Acuticoccus sp. I52.16.1: one gene and its partner. The protein of the gene in region 2 interacts with the protein of the main gene of each other region in a pairwise test. Links are inferred from orthologs where the notes say so. Each region holds a gene or a part of one and is shown on either strand. Other genes may lie near its edges.

The links. Proteins that work in one complex are often made in the same cells at the same time.
Region 1: the proteins of MRB58_RS08470 (region 2) and ndk interact in binary tests that used the Escherichia coli proteins (3 or more experiments, as listed by UniProt). The link is inferred for Acuticoccus sp. I52.16.1 from one-to-one orthologs.

Annotation. Positions count from the first base shown.
Region 1 is NZ_CP094828.1:1,020,140-1,024,469, forward strand. Bases 288-3,119 are described here. They hold ndk (nucleoside-diphosphate kinase), read right to left. Parts: upstream 1,999-3,119; coding sequence 1,576-1,998; downstream 288-1,575. Other genes in these bases: MRB58_RS04575 (glutathione S-transferase family protein), read right to left, coding at 401-1,027; MRB58_RS04580 (VOC family protein), read right to left, coding at 1,089-1,568; MRB58_RS04590 (DinB family protein), read left to right, coding at 2,119-2,622; MRB58_RS04595 (glycosyl hydrolase family 8), read left to right, coding at 2,701-3,119. Outside these bases: more of MRB58_RS04595, read left to right, coding at 3,120-3,813; MRB58_RS04600 (ABC-F family ATP-binding cassette domain-containing protein), read left to right, coding at 3,900-4,330. UniProt on the Escherichia coli protein: Major role in the synthesis of nucleoside triphosphates other than ATP. The ATP gamma phosphate is transferred to the NDP beta phosphate via a ping-pong mechanism, using a phosphorylated active-site intermediate.
Region 2 is NZ_CP094828.1:1,893,917-1,899,294, forward strand. The notes cover bases 1,342-4,285. They hold MRB58_RS08470 (5-formyltetrahydrofolate cyclo-ligase), read right to left. Parts: upstream 3,121-4,285; coding sequence 2,563-3,120; downstream 1,342-2,562. Other genes in these bases: MRB58_RS08460 (acyl-homoserine-lactone synthase), read right to left, coding at 1,342-1,454; MRB58_RS08465 (TIGR00282 family metallophosphoesterase), read right to left, coding at 1,646-2,467; MRB58_RS08475 (DMT family transporter), read right to left, coding at 3,117-4,058; MRB58_RS08480 (alpha/beta hydrolase fold domain-containing protein), read left to right, coding at 4,230-4,285. Also shown: MRB58_RS08455 (LuxR family transcriptional regulator), read left to right, coding at 1-564; more of MRB58_RS08460, read right to left, coding at 804-1,341; more of MRB58_RS08480, read left to right, coding at 4,286-5,111; MRB58_RS08485 (hypothetical protein), read right to left, coding at 5,172-5,378. UniProt on the Escherichia coli protein: Involved in the removal of 5-formyltetrahydrofolate.

The DNA of each region.
Region 1 (4,330 bases), 870 kb from region 2 along the record:
CCGCTTCCTCCGCCGCCTCCTCCGTCTCCGCCTACCGCTCCCCCCTCGAAGGCCGACCCGAGACGCCGACCCCCGACGCCGACCTCTGACGCTGGGCCTCCCGCGCACGGCATCTCCCCATCGTCGCGCCACGGCAGGGCGGTCGCTGTCGCCTGTTCCTCGGAGCCGTCCGTCGCTGAAGCCCGATCAGCGCCGGGGCGGTGCGGGGTGCAAGGCCGAAGAGCGAAGCGTGCCTTGCGGCCTGCGCCGCCCCGGTGCCGGGCGTCTTCAGCGATGGGCGGCTCCGAGGGACAGGCGACCTCCCCTGTTCCTTGGTGAGTTCCCGAGCCCCTGCGGCGCGTGCGTCAGTGCCGCCCCCATCGCCCCTGCGGCGGCGCGCCTCCGCCGCAGGGTGTCGACGTCACCCCGGGTAGGTCTCGGCGAATGCCGGGATTTGCATCGCGCGTTCGGCGTGCGCCGTCAGCTTCGGGTATCGGCCTTCGACGAGGAAGGGGTTCGTCGCCTTGGCCTGATGGAAGGTGCAGACGAAGGCGATGTCCGACCCGTCGGGTGTCTCGCCGCCGAAAAACCCGGCCTCCGGGGCGAGCGCTTCCATGGCGGTGAAGCCGCCCTCGATCTGGGTGAGGACCCGCTCCTGCCAGTCCTTCCAGTGGAACGCCTCGGGCCGGCGGTTCTTCTCGTAGACCAGCGAGATGACCTTCTCGACCGACGAGTGGGCGAGGCCGATCCGCTGCATGCAGTCGCGCCGGGGAATGCCGGTCGCGGGGACGAGGCGCTCGTCGGGGAGCGAATCGTCCAGCCAGTCGCAGATCGGGATCGTTTCCAGAAGCTTGGTGCCGTCGTCCAGGACGAGGACGGGCACGCGCATTCCGGGGTGGAAGCTCTTGATCGTGTCGGCCTGGGCGGGGTCGGTCGCGGCGACGGGCAGCACCTCGATCTCGCGTCCCTGCAATGCGCACCAGATCGCGACGCGCCGCACGTAGGGCGAGAGCATGCGCCCCACCAGTTTCATCGAAGCCTCGGCCATCAACGTCCTCCCGTTTCTCTTTCGCCGCGCGCCGACGCGCCCGGTCGAGGATCGATCCGGGTCAGCCGTTCGGCGCGCTCTGCAGCGTGGCGATGTCTAGTTTAACCATTTGCAACATCGCCGCTACCACGCGCGCGGCTCTGGCCGGGTCGGGGTCGTTCAGCAAGTCGCGCAGGATGGTGGGGACGATCTGCCAGGAGAGGCCGTAGCGGTCGGTCAGCCAGCCGCATCGGGCGGGGGCGCCGCCACCGGCGAGGAGGGTGTCCCAGTAGCGGTCGATCTCGTCCTGGGTGTCGCACAGGACGGTCATCGAGAGGGCTTCGGTGAATGGCTTGTCGACCCCGCCGTTCATGGCGGTGACCGACTGTCCGAAGAGTTCGAACTCGACGGTCAGGACGGCGCCTTGCGGGCCGGGCCCGCCCGGCGGCCAGCGCGTGGTGCGCACCAGCGCCGAGTCGGGAAAGGTGGCCACGTAGAACTCTGCCGCCTTGAGCGCCTCGGAGGCGAACCACAGGGCGGGGACGAGTTGCTGCGTGGCCATCGCAGCCTCAGCCGACGATCTCGTTGCCGCCGAACCAGAAGGCGATCTCTTCGGCGGCGGTCTCCGGGGCGTCCGAGCCGTGGACGGAGTTCTCGCCGATGGAGGTGGCGAACTCCTTGCGGATGGTGCCCGGCGCGGCCTCGGCCGGGTTCGTGGCGCCCATCACTTCGCGGTTCTTGGCGATGGCGTTCTCGCCTTCCAGCACCTGCACGACCGTCGGGCCGGAGGACATGAACTCGGTCAGCTCGCCGTAGAACGGGCGCGCCTTGTGGACCTCGTAGAACTTCTCGGCCTGCTGCAGGGACATCCACACGCGCTTGGAGGCGACGACGCGCAGGCCCGCCTCCTCGAGCTTGGCGGTGATCGCGCCGGTCAGGTTGCGCTTGGTGGCGTCCGGCTTGATCATGGAAAAGGTGCGTTCGATGGCCATGGTATCCTCGAGTTGCCGCGGGCGGCGTGTGTCGGGTGGTGTCGCCGGCGACTGTCGCGCCGGGGTGTTGCGCTCGCTATAGGATGGCCCAGCCCACAACCGCAACAGGAGGCACCCCGCGTGAACGCATTCCCGATGCTGGCCCGCTACAACCGGTGGGCCAACGAGCGCGTCTACGACGCCGCCGCCGCCCTCCCCGATGCGGACTACCATGCCGATCTCGGCGCCGCGTTCGGCTCCATCGCGGCGACACTCAATCACCTCGTCGTCGGCGATCTGATCTGGCTGTCGCGCTTCGCCGGGACGCCGGCGCCGCAGCTGTCGCTGGATTCCACGGTGGCCGAGGACCTCCCCACGCTGCGGCAGATGCGCCAGACGCTCGACACCGAGATCGTCACATTCGCCGATCAGCTCACCGATGCGGCGATCGGCGCCACCTTCAGCTACACGCGCGCCACCTCGCCCGAGACGCTGACCGAGCCGATCGCCCCGGCGCTGGTGCATTTCTTCAACCACCAGACGCACCATCGCGGCCAGGTCCACGCGATGCTCACGCGCCTCACCGGCGAGGCCCCGGCGCTCGACCTCATCTACTTCTCGCGTCTGCACGGCGCGGCGGCTTGATCCGGCGGCGCACCTTTGCCCTCCCGCCACCCATCTGCCAATACTGACCCGGATCGGTCGAGGCCGGCGGAGGGCGTCATGAGGTGGATCGCAGAGGCGGCGGCCGGCTCGCGCGCGCTTGTCGCCACGCTGGCCGTGGCGCTGGCCGTGGCCGGTGCGGGCGCAGCGCAGGCGCAGCTCTACCAAGGCCCCATGGCCAGCGAGCTGAGCCCGCAATTCTACGCCTGGCTGCGCCAGCATTCCGACGCTTTCTTCGCTGCCTACATGACACCGGACGGCCGCGTCTTCGATCCCGAGAATGGCGGCATCACCCACTCCGAGAGCCAGGCCTACGGGATGGCCATCGCCTACGATGCCAACGACGCCGAGACCTTCGACCGGATCTGGACGTGGACGCGCGATACCCTTCGCAACGCCGACGGGCTGCACGCCTGGCGCTACGAGCCCGGCCGCGGCGTGGTCGACCGCAACAACGCCACCGACGCGGACCTGATCATCGCGGCGATGCTCAGCCTCGCCGCCAAGCGCTGGAACCGGGGCGACTACCTCCGCGCCGCGGTGCAGACCGCGAGCACACTCGGCGATGCGGTGCTGCTGCGCCACGAGGGGGTCGTCGTCATGCTGCCGGGCCGCAGCGGCTTCACCCGGCCCTCGCAGCCGGACGGACCGGTGGTGAACCTCTCCTACTACCACTTCGACGTGATGCGCATCGTCGCCGACCTCGACCCGTCGCACCCCTGGGACGAAGCGATTTCGGCCGGGCTGGACTTCTATGAACGGGTGGTCGACGCGTGGATCCCCAGCGACTGGACCTCCGTGGCCGATCCGCAGAGCCCGGTTCCGGCCGAGCGCTTCCCGCGGCGCGCGTCCTACGATGCGGTGCGCGGCCCCATCAACCTCCTGGCGATCCCGTGGGACAGGCAGGGCGAGCTCCTGCGGATCGTCGACCGCCGCTTCGCCAGCCATGGCGCGGTCCCCGGCATCTACGATCCGCACCGCGGCGTGCGCACGGCGGACCTCGCGGGCACCGGCTACGAGCTGATCGCCGCTGCCGTCCACTGCGCGGCGACCGGGACGCAGGTGCCGATGCGGTTCTTCGCGTTCCGCCCCGAAACCTACTTCAGCTCCGCGCTCCAGCTCCTGGTGATCCACCAGCTCTACACCAAGTATCCCCGCTGCATCCCGATCTGACCGGGCTGCCACACGAGGGTCGCGGGAGGGTCGGGGGGCCGCATGTCGCGCTTGCCTTCGGCGCGGCGGTGACGATAGTTCCGGCCATGCTGACGATCCGCAACCTCACCTACCGTATCGACGGGCGCACCCTCCTCGAGGGCGCCGACGCGACCGTGCCCGCGGGGGCCAAGGTCGGCCTCGTGGGCCGCAACGGCTGCGGAAAGACCACCCTCTTCAACCTCATCTGCGGCGAGCTGTCCCCCGAATCGGGCGATATCTCCCTCGCCGAGGGCCAGCGCATCGGCCGCGTCGAGCAGGAGGCGCCCGGCAACGACGCGACCTTGATCGAGACCGTGCTCGCCGCCGACACCGAGCGCGCCGCGCTGCTGGTCGAGGCCGAGACCGCGACCGACCCCCACCGCATCGGCGAGATCCACAACCGCCTCGCCGACATCGACGCCTACTCCGCCGAATCGCGCGCCGCCTCGATCCTCGCCGGCCTCGGGTTCGACGACGCGGCGCAGAAGCGGCCGTG
Region 2 (5,378 bases):
CGCACGACCTATCCGCCAAGCTGGCTGGTGCGCTACCTCTTCAAGCAATATTGGCGGATCGATCCGGTCGGGCGCGAGGGCTTCCACCGCTCCATCCCGTTCAACTGGCACGACCTCGATGACGGCACCCCCGAGGTGCAGGCCTTCTTCGCCGACGCGCGCAAGCACGGGCTGGGCCGCACCGGCCTGTTGATCCCGCTCACCAACAAGAGCAACCAGCGCGGCATCCTCTCGCTCAACACCGACGAGGACGACGACGAGTGGGAGGACTTCACCGACGAGGAGCTGCCGGCGCTGCTCGAGGTGGGCCACGTCCTCCACGTGCGCGCGACGCGGGAGATCTTCGGCGAGGCGGCGCCGACGCGGCTCAGCCCGCGCGAGAAGGAGATGCTGCACTGGATCAGCCTGGGCAAGGAAGTGCCCGACATCGCGCTGATCACCGGCCTCTCCGAGCACACGGTGCGCACCTACCTGAAGTCGGCGCGACTGAAGCTCGACGCGTCGACCATGGCCCAGGCGGTCGTCAAGGCCGAGCGGATGGGCCTCCTCAACGAAAACCCCTGACCGCCCCCGCCCCGACCAGCTCCGGGGCGGACGGGCTCGAGACGGACGAGCTCGAGAGGGACGAGCTCGGGGGGACGGACTCGGGGGCGCCGCTCCGGCGCCCGTCCCCGTCCCGCCCCTGCTCGCGTGCGGCCGGCGGCGCCGACCGCGGGTGGGCCGGCCGTGGCCGACCCCGGACCGCCGCGCGCCGTCCGCCGCGCCGCCGCGGCCGCTTCACGTCAGCGCGCGGCCGGCTCGCGTCACGCCGCCTCCCGCATCGTGCGGGCGGCGAGCTTGGGGGCCCGCTGCAGCACGCGCTCGTGGTGGCCGAGCTGGTCGCGCACCGCCTGCAGCGCATCGCGGCCGGACTCGGTCAACCCGAGCATCACCGGTGTGCTGAAGGCTTCGGTGCGACCCACGATGTCGATCCGTGCGCCGGCGCGCCGCCAGATCCGCAGGCGAACGTCGTCGAAGTTGGAGAGGAAGGTCTCGACACCGTTGCGCGCGCCGAACTCCATGCCGGCGAGCAGCATCATCCGCAGCACCTCCAGCACGCGGCGGTTGGGATAGTGCTTCTTCATCAACTCGTCATCGACGCACAGCCGCGTGATTTCCCACACGAAGGGCGATTGAAATGCAACCGCATCGGGAACGGTGGCCGAGAACACGTCTGTGAGCAACGTGGGGCCGGATGTGGGCATCAATCGTGCGGCTGCGTAGACATATTGCGCATCCGGGTCGGTATGAAACAGATAAATAGGGTTAAGATCGTCATACTGATCCCGCTCGAGCCCCCCCTCTGCTTCCACCCACTTCAGCTGCTCGCAGAACACACGATGCCGAAGATTGAACATTTGATCCAGAAGATGACCGAACTCTGCGAATTGACGCGACTCGATAGCGAAGTACATAGCATTCTCCATCAGCGGTATTGCCGATAGATAAAATGCTTATTGATTGGGTCGGTTTAGGTAAACGCTAATTAATATATGCAAGCACACGTATAGATGGCGGCCCGACCGACCCCTGCGAGTGGAATGCCACTTTATGCGCGCGTCGTTGCCGCACTATTGCGCAAAATCTTAGTCGTTTTGTGGCAGTCTCAGCCCCACGCGGTGGGGCCGGCCTCGTCTAGCTCGCCGCCGATGCGGATCGGAACGATCCAGCGGGCCAGGCCCGTCTTGTCGTCGGTTTCCACCGCGACGCCGCAGATCGTCGCGGGGCCGGTCGCCGGAGTGATGCGCTGGCCCGGCACCCGCTCGATCATGCGCCGGACGGGCTCCTCCTTGTCCATGCCGATGACGCCGTCATAAGCACCGCACATGCCAAGGTCGGTGATGAAGGCGGTGCCGCCGGGCAAGACGCGGTGATCGGCCGTCGGGCAGTGGGTGTGGGTGCCGACCACCAGCGACACGCGCCCGTCCAGCATGTGGCCGAACACCTGCTTCTCGCTCGTCGCCTCGGCGTGCACGTCGACGATCGCGGCGTCCACCTCCGAGCCCAGCGCATGCACCTCGAGCGCGGCCTCCAGCGGACGGATCGGGTCGTCGAGCGGATCCATGAAGATGCGGCCCATGACGTTGGCGACGAGGACGCGCGCGCCGTTGCGGGCGGTGAACATCGCCGCGCCGTGGCCGGGCGTTCCGGGGGGAAAGTTGATCGGCCGCAGCATGCGCGGCTGCCGCTCGATGAAGACCAGCGCCTCGCGCTGGTCCCACACGTGATTGCCGGTGGTGATCGCGTCGGCGCCCGCGTCCAAGAGGTCCTGGGCGATCTCCTCGGAGATGCCGAAGCCGCCTGCGGCATTCTCGCCGTTCACCACTACGAAGTCGAGCGACCAGCGCTCCACCAGGCGCGGCAGATGGGTCGTCACCGCCTGCCGGCCGGCCCGGCCGACGACGTCCCCCAGCACGACGATCCTCATCGAAGGCCTCGCCGCGTCGGATAATCGCAGATGTGTGTCATGTCAGGCGTCCTGCGGCGCGGTCCCGGCAAGGTCAACTCCAAATTCGGTGCACCTCAGGCGATCCGGATGAACTCCCGCTCGGTGAGGATGGCGTCGAGCCGCGCGTCGTGCGCCTCAAGCGGCAGCTCGGGCATCTCCTGCGCAGCAAACGCGATGCCGACGGTGCGCCGGCCGGGATGCGCCGCGAGATAGCGGTCGTAGTGGCCCTTGCCGTAGCCGAGCCGCCCGCCCGCCCGCGTGAAAGCCAGCAGCGGCACCAGCAGGACGTCCGGCACCACCTCCTCGCCGCCGCTGGGCTCGGTGAGGCCGAAGCCGCCGCGCTCCAGGCTGTCGCCCGCACCCATCACGAGGAACCACATACGGTCCGCGCGCACCTTGGGCAGCGCGATCCGCGCGCGCGGCGCCAACGCCTCCATCAGAGGCCGCGGATCGATCTCGTCGCGGATCGGCAGATAGCCGGAGACGACGGGGCCGGCCGGCAACTCGGCCGCGCGGGCCGCGATGGCCGCGGCCGACCCGGCGACCGTGCGGGCCGCCTCGCGCCGCCGCCGCATCGCCTCGGTGCGCAGGCGCGCCTTGACCTCGGCCGCGGTGTCGCCCACCCCCGTCATGGCCGCAGGGGCGCGCCGACTTTGCGCTCGTCGCGTTGCAGGCCGAGCCGCCGCTCGCGCAGGATGACGAAAATGCCCGAGGCCACGACGATCGTCCCGCCGATGAGCACGTAGACGCTCGGCACCTCGTCGAAGATGAAGTAGCCGAACAGCACCACCCAGATCATCGACGTATACTCGAACGGGGCGATCAGCGACGCCTCGGCGTGCTGGTAGGCCTGGGTGAGCAGCAGCTGCCCCACCCCGCCCGACACGCCGATGACGACGAGGCCGAGGAGGTCGTACCAGGTCGGCATGATCCAGGTCGGCATGGTCAGGAGCGTCATCACCGTGCCGGCGAGGAGGAAATAGAGGACGATCGTGCTCGTCGCCTCCGTGCGGGCGAGCTGACGCACGAAGACCGAGGCGAGCGCCATGAAGACCGCCGCGGCCAGCGCCAGCGCCGCGCCCAGGGCCGCCGTGTCGTTGGCGATGTCGAACCCGGCGCGGATCTGCGGGACGAGGATGACGACCACGCCCAGGAAGCCGATGCCGACGGCGGACCAGCGGTAGATGCGCACCGTCTCGCCCAGCAGGAAGGCGGCGAGCATCACCATCATCAGCGGCGCGACGTAGACGATCGCGGTCGCCTCCGGCAGCGACAGGTGCTCCAGCGCGGCGAACCACAGCCCCATCGCGAACATTCCCGCGGCCGCGCGCTTGACGTGGCCGACGACCGACTTTGTCTCCAACGCATCGTGCAGATGGCCGGTCCAGACGATGACGATGAGCACCGGGATGAGGCCGAAGAAGTTGCGCGCGAACAGCATCTGGCCGACGGGTACACGCTCGCCCACCAGCTTGACCATGGTCAGCATGACCGAGAAAATCACGACGGAGAGGACTTTCCACGTCACTCCGATGGCGGGATTGGAGGTCGTGGTCGCACGAACGGTCATGCGTCTTCTTCGTCCCCGCCGCGGCGATTTGCAAGAGCACCCGCCGGCGCCGGACGCACAATTTGATCGAAATCGTCTGACATTTCCGGGGCCCGGCATCGCCCCGCCCGATGCGGCGAACGGAACACCGGCGAGACCCCGCTCGTTGGCCCTTGCGAAAAGGGGAACATCATGCAGGAACGGCCCAGCACCCTCGATGCGGTGCGCGCCAGGATCGGCGCCATTCCCGTCACCGGCACGCCGGAGGAGCGACGCGCGGCGTTCGCGCGGCTCGCCGGGCCGCAGCCGCGCCCGGAGTCCATTCGCCTCGGAGGGATCGAGGCGCTCGCGGTCGGCGACGGGCCGACGCTCGTCTGGTTCCACGGCGGCGGCCTCGTCTTCGGCTCGCCCGAGACCCATGCGATGATGGCCGTGGCGCTCGCCGCGACCGGCATTCGCGTAGTCATGCCGCGCTACCGCCTTGCGCCCGAAGCGCGCTGGCCGGCGATGCTGGACGATGCGGCCGAGGCCGCCGTGGCGGCGCGCCGCGCGTGCGGACCGATCGTGCTCGGCGGGGTCAGCGCCGGCGGTCATCTCGCCATCACGCTCGCACGGCGGCAGCCGGGGCTGGCCGAGGGCCTGGCGCTGCTCTCGCCCAACACCGACCGCACCGGCGCCGGCCCCACCCGCACCGCCATCGCCGGCGACGCGATGTGCGACGACGCGGTGGACCGTGCCCTGGCCGACATCGCGCTCGGCCCCGAGGACCGGCACGACCCGGACGTGTCGCCGGTCTTTGCCGATCTTGGCGCGCTGCCGCCCACGCACGTGGAGGTCGGCGGGGCGGAGATCCTGCTGGGCGACAGCCTCGCCTTCGCCCAGAAAGCGGCGATCGACGGCGCGCGCGTCGCCCTGCAACTGACGCCCGGCCTCTTCCACATGGCGGCCCTGTGGCCCGACGCCTCGGACGAGGCGCGCGCGCAGCTCGGACGTCTCGGCGCCTTTACCCGCAACACGCTGACCGGCGCTCAGGCGGCGGCGCGCGCCGCTCGCCTCGAACCCGACCCGGCATGAAAAAGGCCGGGGCGACATGCGCCCCGGCCCGATTTCGTCGTCACGCGGCCGATCGCTCGCTCAGAAGCGCTCGGAGACCTGCTTGTCGAGGTCCGTGACCATCTCGTTGACCCCGTATTCCTCGGAGAGCTGCTCCACCTCGAGCATCAGCTTGGCGAGCGGGCCGCCTTGCGGGATGAACGCCTCGGCGGGCATGTCCTTCAGCTTCTGGATGAACTCCCGATAGTCGCCCTGCGCCCAGGTGTCTTCCAGCTTGTCCGGATTGCC